DNA from 3 places in the Motilimonas thetidivivens genome. Region 1 is predicted to be linked to each of the others. Evidence: predicted binding sites of a transcription regulator. Region 1 holds the regulator's gene; each other region holds the start of a gene.

The links. The regulator NrdR, encoded in region 1, represses ribonucleotide reductase genes. The targets are predictions, from matches to a motif close to AAACACNANATNTNGTGTTT.
Region 2: nrdD (anaerobic ribonucleoside-triphosphate reductase) is a predicted target of NrdR. The motif match lies at 1,801-1,820, and genes of this name have one in related genera.
Region 3: nrdA (class 1a ribonucleoside-diphosphate reductase subunit alpha) is a predicted target of NrdR. The motif match lies at 1,895-1,914, and genes of this name have one in related genera.

Annotation. Positions count from the first base shown of each region.
Region 1 covers NZ_JBKFDK010000017.1:49,911-54,179, forward strand. The annotation lists gene ACK8OT_RS13195 (transporter substrate-binding domain-containing diguanylate cyclase) at 1-864, shown strand, start outside; gene glyA (serine hydroxymethyltransferase) at 1,003-2,256, shown strand; gene nrdR (transcriptional regulator NrdR) at 2,356-2,805, shown strand; gene ribD (bifunctional diaminohydroxyphosphoribosylaminopyrimidine deaminase/5-amino-6-(5-phosphoribosylamino)uracil reductase RibD) at 2,808-3,896, shown strand; gene ACK8OT_RS13215 (riboflavin synthase) at 3,962-4,269, shown strand, end outside.
Region 2 covers NZ_JBKFDK010000011.1:107,894-112,162, forward strand. The annotation lists gene nrdD (anaerobic ribonucleoside-triphosphate reductase) at 1-1,740, opposite strand, end outside; gene ACK8OT_RS10380 (HI1450 family dsDNA-mimic protein) at 2,029-2,370, opposite strand; gene ACK8OT_RS10385 (hypothetical protein) at 2,629-2,823, shown strand; gene ACK8OT_RS10390 (DsbA family protein) at 2,889-3,536, shown strand; gene ACK8OT_RS10395 (DUF4250 domain-containing protein) at 3,593-3,787, opposite strand; gene ACK8OT_RS10400 (DMT family transporter) at 3,925-4,269, opposite strand, start outside.
Region 3 covers NZ_JBKFDK010000026.1:56,211-60,479, reverse strand. The annotation lists gene nrdA (class 1a ribonucleoside-diphosphate reductase subunit alpha) at 1-1,767, opposite strand, end outside; gene ubiG (bifunctional 2-polyprenyl-6-hydroxyphenol methylase/3-demethylubiquinol 3-O-methyltransferase UbiG) at 2,253-2,954, opposite strand; gene gyrA (DNA topoisomerase (ATP-hydrolyzing) subunit A) at 3,150-4,269, shown strand, end outside.

The DNA of each region.
Region 1 (4,269 bases):
AATTTTTATTTGAATTCTCAACTAGACCCAACTTCATTTGTGGCGGTCAAACAGTTATATGTATTACCAATTAGAGCCGCGGTTAGTGGACAAAATTCAGCGTTGCTTGCACAAATCAATGCGGGGATGGCACGGGTTAACCCAGATGAAATAAATCGAATCAAACAAAAATGGATCAATACCGAGAAGGTGCATCCGGTATGGGTCGCTTGGCTCGTACCTATTGCTGCCATCACTTTAACGCTATTCATTATTGCTTATATTTGGCAATTAAAAAGGGCTGTAAAGCAGCGCACCGCGCAATTGACTCAGGCTAATGAAGCCCTTGCATTGGCTGCAAAAAGTGACTATCTGACAGGGTTGCTCAATCGCCGTGCTTTTATGCACGAATTTGCTAAGGTGCTGCAAGATAAAAAGGTCGATCATCTAGCTTTGCTGATGATAGATATAGATAGGTTTAAGGGGATCAATGATCACTTTGGCCATCTTATCGGAGATCAAGCATTAGCTTGGGTTGCCAATATTTTGCAGCAGCACAGTGAGAAAGCGGTATTGGTGACTCGCTTTGGTGGTGAGGAGTTTTGTTTGTTATACACCAACCTTGCGACCATTGAGTTAGGTGGGTTAGCCGAGCGCATACGTGAGGCGATAGCCAATAAGCCGATGCCTTCAAATTTAGGAGATATCAGCCTGTCGGTCAGTATCGGTGGTGCGGTTGCTGATAGATGCGGTGAAGATCTCGAACAAATTCGAGCACTAATACAGCGTGCTGATAAGTGTTTATATCAAGCGAAGAATCAAGGGCGAAACCAAGTTTGCCTAGCTGAAAATGAATTTAATGAAAGCGAAAATAGCACACTATGAGCATAGTTCATTTTTCGCATGAGATTTATTCAATATTTTGGGCTGGGAAATGTGAGCTAGAGCAGGTAAAATAGCCAGCCTCAAACCAAACACAACTTTTACCCTCAGTTGTTATTTGCATTTAGTCAGGAGATACGGATGCTTAAGCGTGATATGAACATAGCCGATTACGATCCAGAGTTATGGGAATCCATGACCAAAGAGGTGGTTCGTCAAGAAGAACACATCGAACTAATCGCGTCAGAAAACTACACTAGCCCACGTGTAATGGAAGCACAAGGCAGCCAGCTGACTAACAAATATGCTGAAGGTTACCCTTTCAAGCGTTACTACGGTGGTTGTGAGTATGTTGATATTGCTGAACAATTAGCGATTGATCGTGCTAAGCAGCTATTTGGTGCTGATTATGCAAACGTACAACCTCACGCGGGTTCACAAGCTAACTCAGCGGTTTACCAAGCGCTACTAAATCCAGGTGATACTATTTTAGGTATGAGCCTAGCGCACGGTGGTCACTTAACTCACGGTGCATCGGTTAGCTCTTCAGGTAAAATCTACAATGCGGTTCAATACGGTATCAACCCAGAAACCGGCAAACTAGACTACGATGAAATCGAGCGTCTAGCCCTTGAGCATAAACCAAAAATGGTTGTAGCAGGTTTCTCTGCGTACTCAGGCATTGTTGATTGGCAGCGTTTTCGTGAAATTGCCGACAAAGTAGGTGCTTACCTGTTTGTTGATATGGCGCACGTGGCAGGTCTAGTGGCTGCGGGTCTATACCCGAACCCAGTGCAAATTGCTGACGTAACCACGACTACAACTCACAAGACTCTAGCGGGTCCTCGTGGCGGTCTGATCTTAGCCAAAGCTAACGAAGAAATTGAGAAGAAACTAAACTCAGCGGTATTCCCAGGCGGCCAAGGTGGTCCTCTAATGCACGTTATTGCTGCTAAAGCGGTTGCGTTCAAGGAAGCGATGGAGCCTGAGTTTAAAGCTTACCAACAGCAAGTATTAGATAACGCGAAAGCCATGGTTGAAGTATTCAAACAACGTGGTTTCAAAATCGTATCTGACGGCACCGACAACCACCTATTCTTAGTTGATCTAATCGGCAAAGAATACACAGGTAAAGACGCAGATGCGGCATTGGGTCTTGCTAACATCACAGTTAACAAGAACTCAGTACCTAACGATCCTCGCTCTCCGTTCGTGACTTCTGGTCTACGTGTAGGTACACCAGCATTGACTCGTCGCGGCATTAAAGCAGAGCAAGCTGCTGAACTAGCAGGTTGGATGTGTGATGTATTAGACAACATCAATGATGCGGCTGTAATTGAAGCAGTTAAAGCGAAAGTGGTTGCACTTTGTAAAGCAAACCCAGTTTACGCTTAATCGTTATCCTTGATGAGCTAAGGCTGCCCTTTAGGCAGCCTTTTTTTTCATTCAGTTAATGGTAAACTGAGACCTCTTTTTGTAACACTGGGATCCTTGATGCATTGTCCATTTTGTGGTGTCCAAGACACCAAAGTTATTGACTCTCGCCTTGTTTCTGATGGCCATCAGGTGCGTCGTCGACGCGAATGTAATCAGTGTAAAGAGCGTTTCACCACCTTTGAATCGGCCGAATTAGTGATGCCTCGGATCATCAAGTCCGATGGTAGCCGTGAGCCATTTAACGAAGATAAACTGATGGGCGGCGTCCATCGCGCGTTGGAAAAACGGCCCGTGTCGACCGAAGCGGTGGATAAAGCCGTCAACCAAATTATGTCGCAGCTGCGTGCAACAGGTGAGCGCGAAGTGCCCTCTAAAATGCTTGGTGAGCTGGTAATGGAAGCGCTTAAAACCTTAGATAAAGTAGCTTATGTCCGTTTTGCTTCGGTTTATCGCTCGTTTAAAGATGTCAAAGAATTCGGCGAAGAAATTGCCAAGCTGGAAAAATAAACTTGGCGCAGTTATCGGTTAAACCAGATGCAAACATCATGGCCCAAGCCATCGCTTGTGCTGAGCGAGGGATTTACACCACAGGCCAAGCCTTAAATTTTGCTGTTGTATTGGTGAGTCAGGGGCAAGTGGTACAGGCAGTTGGCCAAGGTTTTCATACCTCAACTTGTGTTGTGACTCGTGCTCTTGAACAACTAGACGCTGCTGAGCAGGCATGTGATTGTGCCTATTTGACCTCAGAGCCAAGCCTGAATGCAGTCGCGCAACTTGCCGAGGCGGGTGTGACGCAGCTGATCGTCGCTTGTCAGCTTGAGCCAGCAGAAAATACATGGCTCAAGCTATGTGATGAGCGAGGCATCAAGGTTGAAATCGGCTTGTTAGCACAGCAAGCATTGGCGCTTAATCATGATTATGTGTTTCGTAAAAACCATCACCGTCCATTTGTGAGATTGAAAATGGCGGCCAGTTTAGATGGGCGAACTGCGTTACAAAATGGTCAAAGTAAGTGGATCACCAGTGCACAGGCGCGCCAAGATGTACAAATGTTTCGTGCCAAAAGTGATGTGATTTTGTCCGGCTCTGGCACTGTCATTGCCGATGACCCATCCCTAAATGTTCGTTGGCAAGAGGTGGTGTCACTGCATGACTTGATCAGTGAGCAGCAACTGCGTCAACCTGCTCGGGTGATTATCGATAACCGTTTGCAGCTTGATCAGCGCTATCGGTTATTTCATCTACCGGGCGAGACTTATTTAGTGGCGAGTCAGGCGCACCCTAATCCTGCGGCCAAGACCATATTGGTCGAGCAGCAAGAAGGTCATATTTGCCTCGCAAGCTTAATGACGAAATTGGCGCAAATGGGCGTAAATAATGTCTGGGTCGAAGCGGGAGAAACGCTGGCCGGAGCCTTGTTTGCACAAGGACTCGTGGATGAATTTATCTTGTATCAGGCGCCGAAACTGATGGGCAGTTTAAGCCGTGGTTTATTAGCCTTACCTGAATACACTAATATGACGCAAGTGCCTGAGTTAGACATTGCACAGATAGACAAGATTGGGCCAGATTTACGGCTCATTTGTACGCTAAAATAACCGATTAATATATACGTTTACACTCATGATGCCATGATAAATGGCGCAAAAGAAACAGGTGAAATATGTTTACTGGGATCGTAGCTGCAATAGGACAGATCGCAAAAATAACGCCGAAAGGTCAAGATATCAGCTTAACGATTAATACCGGTAAGTTAGATTTAGCTGATGTGCAACTGGGTGACAGTATCGCGACCAATGGGGTTTGCTTGACCGTAACCGCGCTGACCAAGACCAGTTTTAGCGCCGACTTAAGCGTAGAAACGTTAAAGTTAAGTAATTTTGCTCACGCTAAAGTCGGCACTAAGGTAAATTTAGAAAAAGCCATGATGCCGCAATCACGTTTTGGCGGTCATATCGTAAGTGGTCATGT
Region 2 (4,269 bases), on a different contig from region 1:
GTCCAGATGGAAACTGTTGGTGTAATAGCCCTTATCGGTCACGCCATCAATCACGCCAAAATATTTGGTGTCCAACTTACAAAAACGGCTGCACAAGTTCTCACTTGGGGTGGCGTAGAGGCTAAAGCCATAACCAGATTCTTGCTTCCATTGTTCGGTGGCTGCGCGTAAGGTGCGCACGATATTTAAGGCTTTTTCACGCAATTCATCGTTGTCATAAACATGGGTATCGGTGCCGTATAACGACTGTACGGTTTCATGCAGACCAATATAGCCCAATGAAATAGAGGCTCGGCCGTGTTTGAAGATTTCACTGATATCATCATTTGGCTGTAATCGAACGCCGCAAGCCCCTTCCATATAAAGGATTGGCGCAACGCGGGCTTTCACGCCCTCTAAACGACTGATACGTGAATCTAATGCCGCCTTAGCGATGGCTAAGCGCTTATCCAAAATCTTGTAAAAACGACGCTCGCTGCCTTTGGCTTCGATAGCAATGCGCGGCAAGTTTAAGCTCACCACACCTAGGTTATTGCGTCCTTCGTGGATCAGCTCACCGTCTTGTTCGTACACGCCTAAAAAGCTGCGACAACCCATCGGGGTTTTAAACGAGCCGGTGACTTTCACGATTTGCTCGTAATTTAGTATATCGGGATACATGCGCTTAGAAGCAGACTCCAGCGCCAATTGTTTAATATCGTAGTTAGGATCGCCCGGCTTGTGGTTTAAGCCACCCTTAATGGCAAACACCAATTTCGGGAAGATAGCGGTTTTCTTATTTTTGCCTAAGCCCGCAATGCGATTTTTCAAAATCGAGGTTTGTATTAAACGCGCCGCCCAGCTAGTGCCTAAACCAAAACCAAAGGTCACAAACGGCGTTTGGCCATTGGCGGTGTGTAAGGTGTTTACCTCGTACTCCAATGATTGAAACGCATCGTAGCACTCTTTTTCGGTGCGACTGCGAGCAAATCCCTCGGCATCGGGCACTTGCCATTCGTTGGCCAGCGCCACGTTTTTCTCGTAGCTGGCTTCCACATAAGGGGCGAGTACTTCATCAATACGGTTAATGGTGGTGCCGCCATAAATATGGCTGGCCACTTGGGCGATAATTTGCGCCGTCACAGCGGTGGCGGTGGCGATGGATTTCGGTGTTTCAATTTCGGCGTTACCCATTTTAAAGCCGTGGGTCAGCATGCCTTTTAAATCGATCAGCATACAGTTAAACATGGGGAAAAACGGCGCGTAATCTAAATCATGATAGTGAATTTCACCGCTTTCATGGGCTTTAACTATTTCCTTAGGCAACATATGACGCGTGGCGTAGTGCTTAGCCACAATCCCAGCTAATAAGTCACGCTGTGTGGGGATCACCTTGCTATCTTTGTTGGCATTTTCATTGAGGATAGACGCGTCACTTTGTTCAACCAAACCACGAATTTGCGTGGCCAAACGCCCTTTCTTTTCTCGCACCGAATCACGATCATGGCGATATTCAATGTAATGACGCGCCACTTCTTTGTAGTCGCTGGCCATCAATTGGTTTTCAACCGTATCTTGCAATTCGTGGATATCTACTTCGTAGCGCTGAGCAAGCTCTTGAGCCACATTTTCAGCAATGGTTTGGGCATAGCGCTCATCGGGCTCTAGCACGTTTTCCATGGCACATAATACGGCAGCTTTAATTCGGTTAAGATCAAAAGGCACACGCGCGCCATCGCGCTTTATGACGACAGGTTTCAAAGCAGAAACTCCTAATTATGAAAAGGCCACGCACTAAATGTGGGCTTAGAAAGATTCAAGGAACACTAGATGTTGTGTATTAGGCGAAAAAAAGCCATAGAAAGCGTTGATCTGGATCAACTGTAAAAGAGGATGTCGCGAGCATTTAGCTAATTGAGATTGACGTCAAAATTGATAATTTTTTTTGCTTTTTTACTTGCTTCAATGCCAAGGCTTGGTGCGCTTGGCATCCTAAAAAATCAAGCAAAATTGCTGTGATATATTGCGCTTTTTTGCAGCAAAGTGATTTTACTCTGACTCTTCAGTATCAGCTTGCTTCCATAGAATATGACAAAATTTTTCGTCTTTATCTTTACTGATCAGCAAACGCGCATATACATCACTTAACTCGTCTTGTTCGTCGACTAGGCCAACCATCACTTCCGCATAGTCATCTTCGTCAACTTCAAATCCCACATGCTCATCCCAATCAAAACCTACCGCCACTAAATCAGCAGCGCCCTGCTCTTCAAATTGTGCGGCTAATAAAATCATATCCGCCGGATCTAGGTTATCACCTGCCATATCGATAAAAATATCGTAGGCGGCATCAATTAATTCATCTGGGGTAAGTTGGTTGCTAGCTGTCATCGGGATCTCCTAAATAATTGGCGAAATTAGAGCACGCAATCGGTAACAAAGATACCGGAAAATACAAATCAACCGGTTTAAAAAAAATTAAAAAAAATTTTTTTTTTGCTTGAAATTTTGTCAGCCTAGAGCCGATATGGACGCCGCCGTAGGGGCAAAATCACTTAGCATTCATTTTGAGAACTTATCGCATTTAGCCACTTTTTCTCTCAGTTTTATCTCCTATACTGATTCTTGTATGACACATAGGAGGGGACCATGATAGGTAAAATAGCTGCTTTTTCCGTCGCCGGTAGACCAAGCCAACATGCTGGAATTGTTACTTTTTTTAACCAAAACACAGATGAAGTAACGATTCGAGATTTTGAAGGTAACATCTGGAATGGCTGGGGTTATCAAATTAAATTGCTGCCATCACAAGAGCCAAAGGCAAAAGCGCAACTGCGCAACTAATCCCCTAGAGACTCGGCGCTAGCTTTGTTATGCTGCGCCTTCTTTAAACTAGATTATCTAACCCCATGAACAAAATTATCTATATTGCCGATCCCATGTGTAGCTGGTGTTTTGGCTTTAGTAGCGAGTTTGAAAAACTACGCAACAACCTAGCGCAATATTCGTTTGAATTAGTAATGGGTGGCTTACGTGCAGGCCCAGATGCGCAACCTCTCGATGACAAATTGGCGCAAGAATTAGCGCATCATTGGCAAAAAGTCACCGCCATGACAGGTCAACCAATTGAGAACAAGTTAATTGAACAGGTTGGCCAATTTGTTTATGACACCGAGCCCGCTTGTCGCGCTGTGACCTTGATGGGAGAAGCCGCGCCTAAACATCAGTTTGACTACTTACTGGCCATTCAAAAGGCGTTTTATCTTGATAGCAAAGATATTACCCAGCCCGAGGTATTGGCTGAGCTGGCAGCCCCTTGGCTCGATGCTGATTTTTTCCTTGAGCTGTTTAACAGCGAAGCCATGATTGAAGCCACCGAACAAGACTTCCATTTATCAAGACAGTGGCAGGTATTTAGCTACCCTACTTTGGTTTATTCAACCGAAGACAGAATGGTTTTATTGTCACAAGGTTACGCCAAGGCAGACGCGATAGAGCAAGGCATCAAGCAAATTGAGCAGCAATTAGCTAAGCAAACACAAGCGGATGACGAATAAAATTTAAGGGGCCTAGGCCCCTTGCTAACAGTAACCCAACTTTTACTAAAGCAGGCCTACTTAGATTTGAATTGATTGGTTAAAAAATCGTACTGGTAGCCTATTGTCAATAGCTTATCTTCTAGGCCTTCTCTGGGAATATCAAACTGCCCCACCAAGTCTTCCAGGTCTTCACACTCAATACGCAGTTGTTCATTAACTATGCTTAACAGGATATGACTATCCATACTATGAAAGCGACTTAGATCCATGCTTTTGCCCCCTCTGTAGTATCTACATTTAGTACCTACATTTAGCACCCACATTTCATTTTAGTTCATCAAGATAAAAACGGTTAAAAAAGCAACTTAGTTCAAGTCAAAATCGTAAACCAGTTAACGTTATTAGACTATTGTGATGGATTAGTTTTTGCACTCACCATTGCCATCGCAATCCCACCTAATACCATAGCTGACGCCAACGTTAGCGACCAAGACCAAGCTTCGCTCAACAACACAACGCCTAAGATGGAGGCGATGATAGGGACAGTTAATTGATACAAACCTGCCTGTACCGCCGTCAATTTAGTCAATAAGCTGTACCACAAAGCGTAACCTAGCGCCGACGCCACCACACCCGAAAGACAAGCAAGTAAGATCCCCACACCCGAAACAGGCTGCGACCAATTAAACCAAGGCACGAGTAATAACGAGAGCAAAGCGGCGCGGCCAAAATGCTGACGGCTTAGCCAAAC
Region 3 (4,269 bases), on a different contig from region 1:
ATTATCAAGATCAGACTTGTAGGTATCAATAGGCAGAATACCTTGCGAGTAAGTGGTCTCGTTAAATGCCGGACACGCGCCTTTCTCTTTTGCTAAGCCATTGGACGCCTTAAGCAAGTAATATTGAATTGCTTCAAAGGTGCGATGGGTTAGGTTGTTGGCACTGCCGTTTGAGTAGTACACGCCATTTTTGGCTAGGTAGTACGCATAGTTAATCACACCGACACCTAAAGTACGACGGTTTAAACTGCTGGTACGTGCAGCCGGAATAGGGTAGTCCTGATAATCCAATAGGCTATCTAGGGCGCGAACGATCAAATCAGATAGCTCTTCCAGCTCACCTAAGTTTTCAAGCGCGCCAAGGTTGAATGCTGATAGCGTACAAAGGGCAATTTCACCATTTTCATCGTTAACGTGTTCAAGTGGTTTAGTTGGCAGTGCAATCTCAAGACACAAGTTACTTTGGCGAATTGGTGCAACTTTGCTATCAAACGGACTGTGGGTATTACAGTGGTCGACGTTTTGGATGTAGATACGACCTGTGCTGGCACGCTCTTGCATCAACAAAGAGAATAAATCAGTCGCTTTTAGGGTCTTCTTACGAATGCTGCTGTCTTGTTCATATTGCTGGTATAACTGCTCGAATTTTTCTTGGTCTTCAAAGAACGCATCGTACAGGCCAGGGGTGTCAGATGGACTGAACAAGCTAATTGTGCCGCCTTTAATCAGGCGTGTGTAGAACAGTTTACTTAGCTGTACACCGTAATCTAAGTGACGTACGCGGTTTTCTTCTACGCCGCGGTTATTTTTAAGCACCAGTAGCGATTCAACTTCTAAATGCCAAATAGGGTAAAACACGGTGGCTGCGCCGCCGCGAACACCGCCTTGTGAGCATGATTTTACCGCCGTTTGGAAATACTTATAAAACGGAATACAACCGGTATGGAACGCTTCACCACCACGAATTTCACTGCCTAGGGCGCGAATACGACCCGCATTAATACCAATACCCGCACGTTGTGATACGTATTTCACCACGGCACTGGCGGTAGCATTGATGGAATCTAGGCTGTCACCCGTTTCAATTAATACACAAGAACTAAACTGACGTGTAGGTGTTCGCACACCCGACATAATCGGTGTAGGCAAAGATAACTTAAACGTTGAAATCGCATCGTAGAAACGGCGCACGTAATCCATACGGATTGATTTGTCGTAGTTTGCGAACAGGCACGCTGCAACAAGTACATATAAATACTGGGCGCTTTCGAAAATCTCACCGGTTACACGGTTTTGTACTAAGTATTTACCTTCCAGTTGTTTAACCGCTGCGTATGAAAAGTTCATATCACGCCAATGATCAACAAAGTCGTTCATTTGATTGAATTCATCTTGGCTGTAGTCATTCAGTAAATGGCGGTCGTACTTATCCATTTCACACATTTTTACTACGTGGTCGTATAAATGCGGTGGCTCAAATTGGCCATAGGCTTTTTTACGTAGATGAAATACAGCTAAACGGGCAGATAGGTATTGGTAATCAGGCGTTTGCGGCGAAATCAGATCGGCAGCCGCTTTGATGATGGTTTCGTGAATATGCTCGGTTTTGATGCCGTCATAAAATTGGATGTGGGATTTCAATTCTACCTGAGACACAGATACATTGTTTAATCCTTCTGCTGCCCATGTGATTACGCGGTGGATCTTATCTAGATCTATCGCTTCTTTAGTGCCATCACGTTTGGTGACCAACAGATTTTTATTCATCGCATAACGCCTTTTGAAAAATTAAGTTATCGAAAGTGCAAAATTATTAAAACAAAAATAATCAACCCAAATATGCAAATTCAGGGCTGATGTAAAAAGAAGGTTTCTAGTGTTTTAATAATGCTGCAACCACAATATATAGTGTTTGTATTTTATTTTAGTACAAGATAATGAGGTAAGGCCGTTTTTGCAAGGGGGCAAGTTGATCATAACTTGTGGATAAAGTGTGAAAAAATTAGCTAGGTTAGTAACGACTAACCATTGATCTCCAAGCAGGTTTAGAACAAGTGAATTTCAAGTCCTTTTTTCCCTAAAATGAAAAAAAAATTTATTTTGTTCGGTTGCTTAAAAAGCCAACAACCAAGCCTGCGCAGCAATCTAAGGAGCGACGAGGCTTGGTGAAAGCACATGGAAAAGTTAGGGTTAATTTAGCGTTACTAACAAAGGCTAAATTTGTGCGCATCATCAAAAATTGATGTTTTTATTTACTCAGCCAAAGGTTTTGTCATCAACATGTAGTTGACGTCAACATTTGGCGCTAAAAAGAAACCTTGGGTGACTGGGTTGTAGTGTACCCCTGTTAAGTTAGTGCACTGCAGGTTGGCGGCATCGGTGTAACTTAATAGCTCCGAAGGGCGGATAAATTTATGGTGCTCATGGGTGCCTTTGGGAACCCAACGTAATAGGTATTCAGCGCCAATAATCATCATTAGATAAGATTTAGCGGTGCGGTTGATGGTTGAAAAGAATACCACGCCATCGGGTTTAACTAATTGCTTACAAGCTTGAATAACCGAAGCCGGGTCGGGGACGTGCTCAAGCATTTCCATACAAGTGACCACGTCATAGCTGTGCGGGTTTTCGTGGGCATGTTGCTCGACCGTGGTTTGAATGTAATCTAATTTAGCGCCGGTTTCGAGGGCGTGTAAACGCGCGACTTCAAGGGGCTCTGTGCCCATGTCTAATCCCGTCACTATGGCGCCTTTATGAGCCATGCTTTCGGCTAAAATACCGCCGCCGCAGCCAACGTCGAGCACTTTTTTGCCAAACAAACCTTGGCAACCGCGATTGATGTAATCGAGCCGAGTGGGGTTCAGTAAGTGAAGCGGCTTAAATTCTCCCTCTAAATCCCACCAACGGCTAGCCATGGCTTCAAATTTTGCAATTTCTTGTGCATCTACATTCATGATTTTTGCTGCTTTTTTCATCATTTGTGAATTTTGTACTTATTATATGCGGCGATGGATCGGAAAAAAGCCATTTTTTCAAAAAAGTTGCAGGTTATGTGTCCTACCTCCCTCTGTCTCTGCCATGAAAATGTGCTAGAATCCCGTCCTCGTCAAATCACACCGAAATTATTAGATTTAGGGATTTAGGCTTATATGAGCGATCTTGCAAAAGATATCACGCCGGTAAATATCGAAGATGAGCTGAAAACATCTTATCTCGATTATGCCATGAGCGTCATTGTTGGACGTGCACTTCCTGATGTACGCGATGGATTAAAACCGGTTCATCGCCGCGTCTTGTTCGCCATGAGTGTACTGGGCAATGATTGGAACAAACCCTATAAAAAGTCTGCCCGTGTGGTAGGTGATGTAATAGGTAAATATCACCCTCATGGTGATACAGCGGTTTACGATACAATTGTTCGTATGGCGCAAGACTTCTCGCTGCGCTACATGCTAGTTGATGGTCAAGGTAACTTTGGTTCGGTAGACGGCGACTCCGCTGCGGCGATGCGTTATACCGAAATCCGCATGGACAAAATCTCCCATGAGTTATTGGCCGATTTAGATAAAGAAACCGTGGACTTTGTACCTAACTATGATGGTACTGAACAAATTCCTGCGGTATTACCTACTAAGATCCCAAACCTGCTGGTTAACGGCTCATCGGGTATCGCGGTCGGTATGGCAACCAATATTCCGCCTCATAACTTAACTGAAGTGATCAATGGCTGTTTAGCCTTGATTGAAAACAGTGAGTTGACGGTTGCCGAGTTAATGGATTATATCCCAGGCCCAGATTTCCCGACCCACGGCATTATTGCTGGTCGTAAAGGCATTGTGGATGCTTACACCACAGGTCGCGGTAAACTGCGTATTCGTGCCCGCGCTGATATTGAAACCGATGCTAAAACAGGTCGCGAAACCATCATAGTGCATGAGCTACCTTATCAGGTAAACAAAGCACGTTTGATTGAAAAAATCGCTGAACTGGTCAAAGAAAAGAAAATCGAAGGCATCAGTGCAATTCGCGATGAATCAACGCGTATTATTCGTGTTTGTATTGAAATTAAGCGTGGTGATGTGGCAGAGGTTGTACTTAACAACCTTTATGCGCAAACTCAAATGCAAGTTTCTTTTGGTATTAACATGGTGGCGCTGGAAAACGGCCAACCCAAAATCTTTACCTTAAAAGAAACCCTAGAGAGCTTTATTCGTCACCGCCGAGAAGTAGTAACTCGCCGTACTGTTTTTGAATTACGTAAGGCACGCG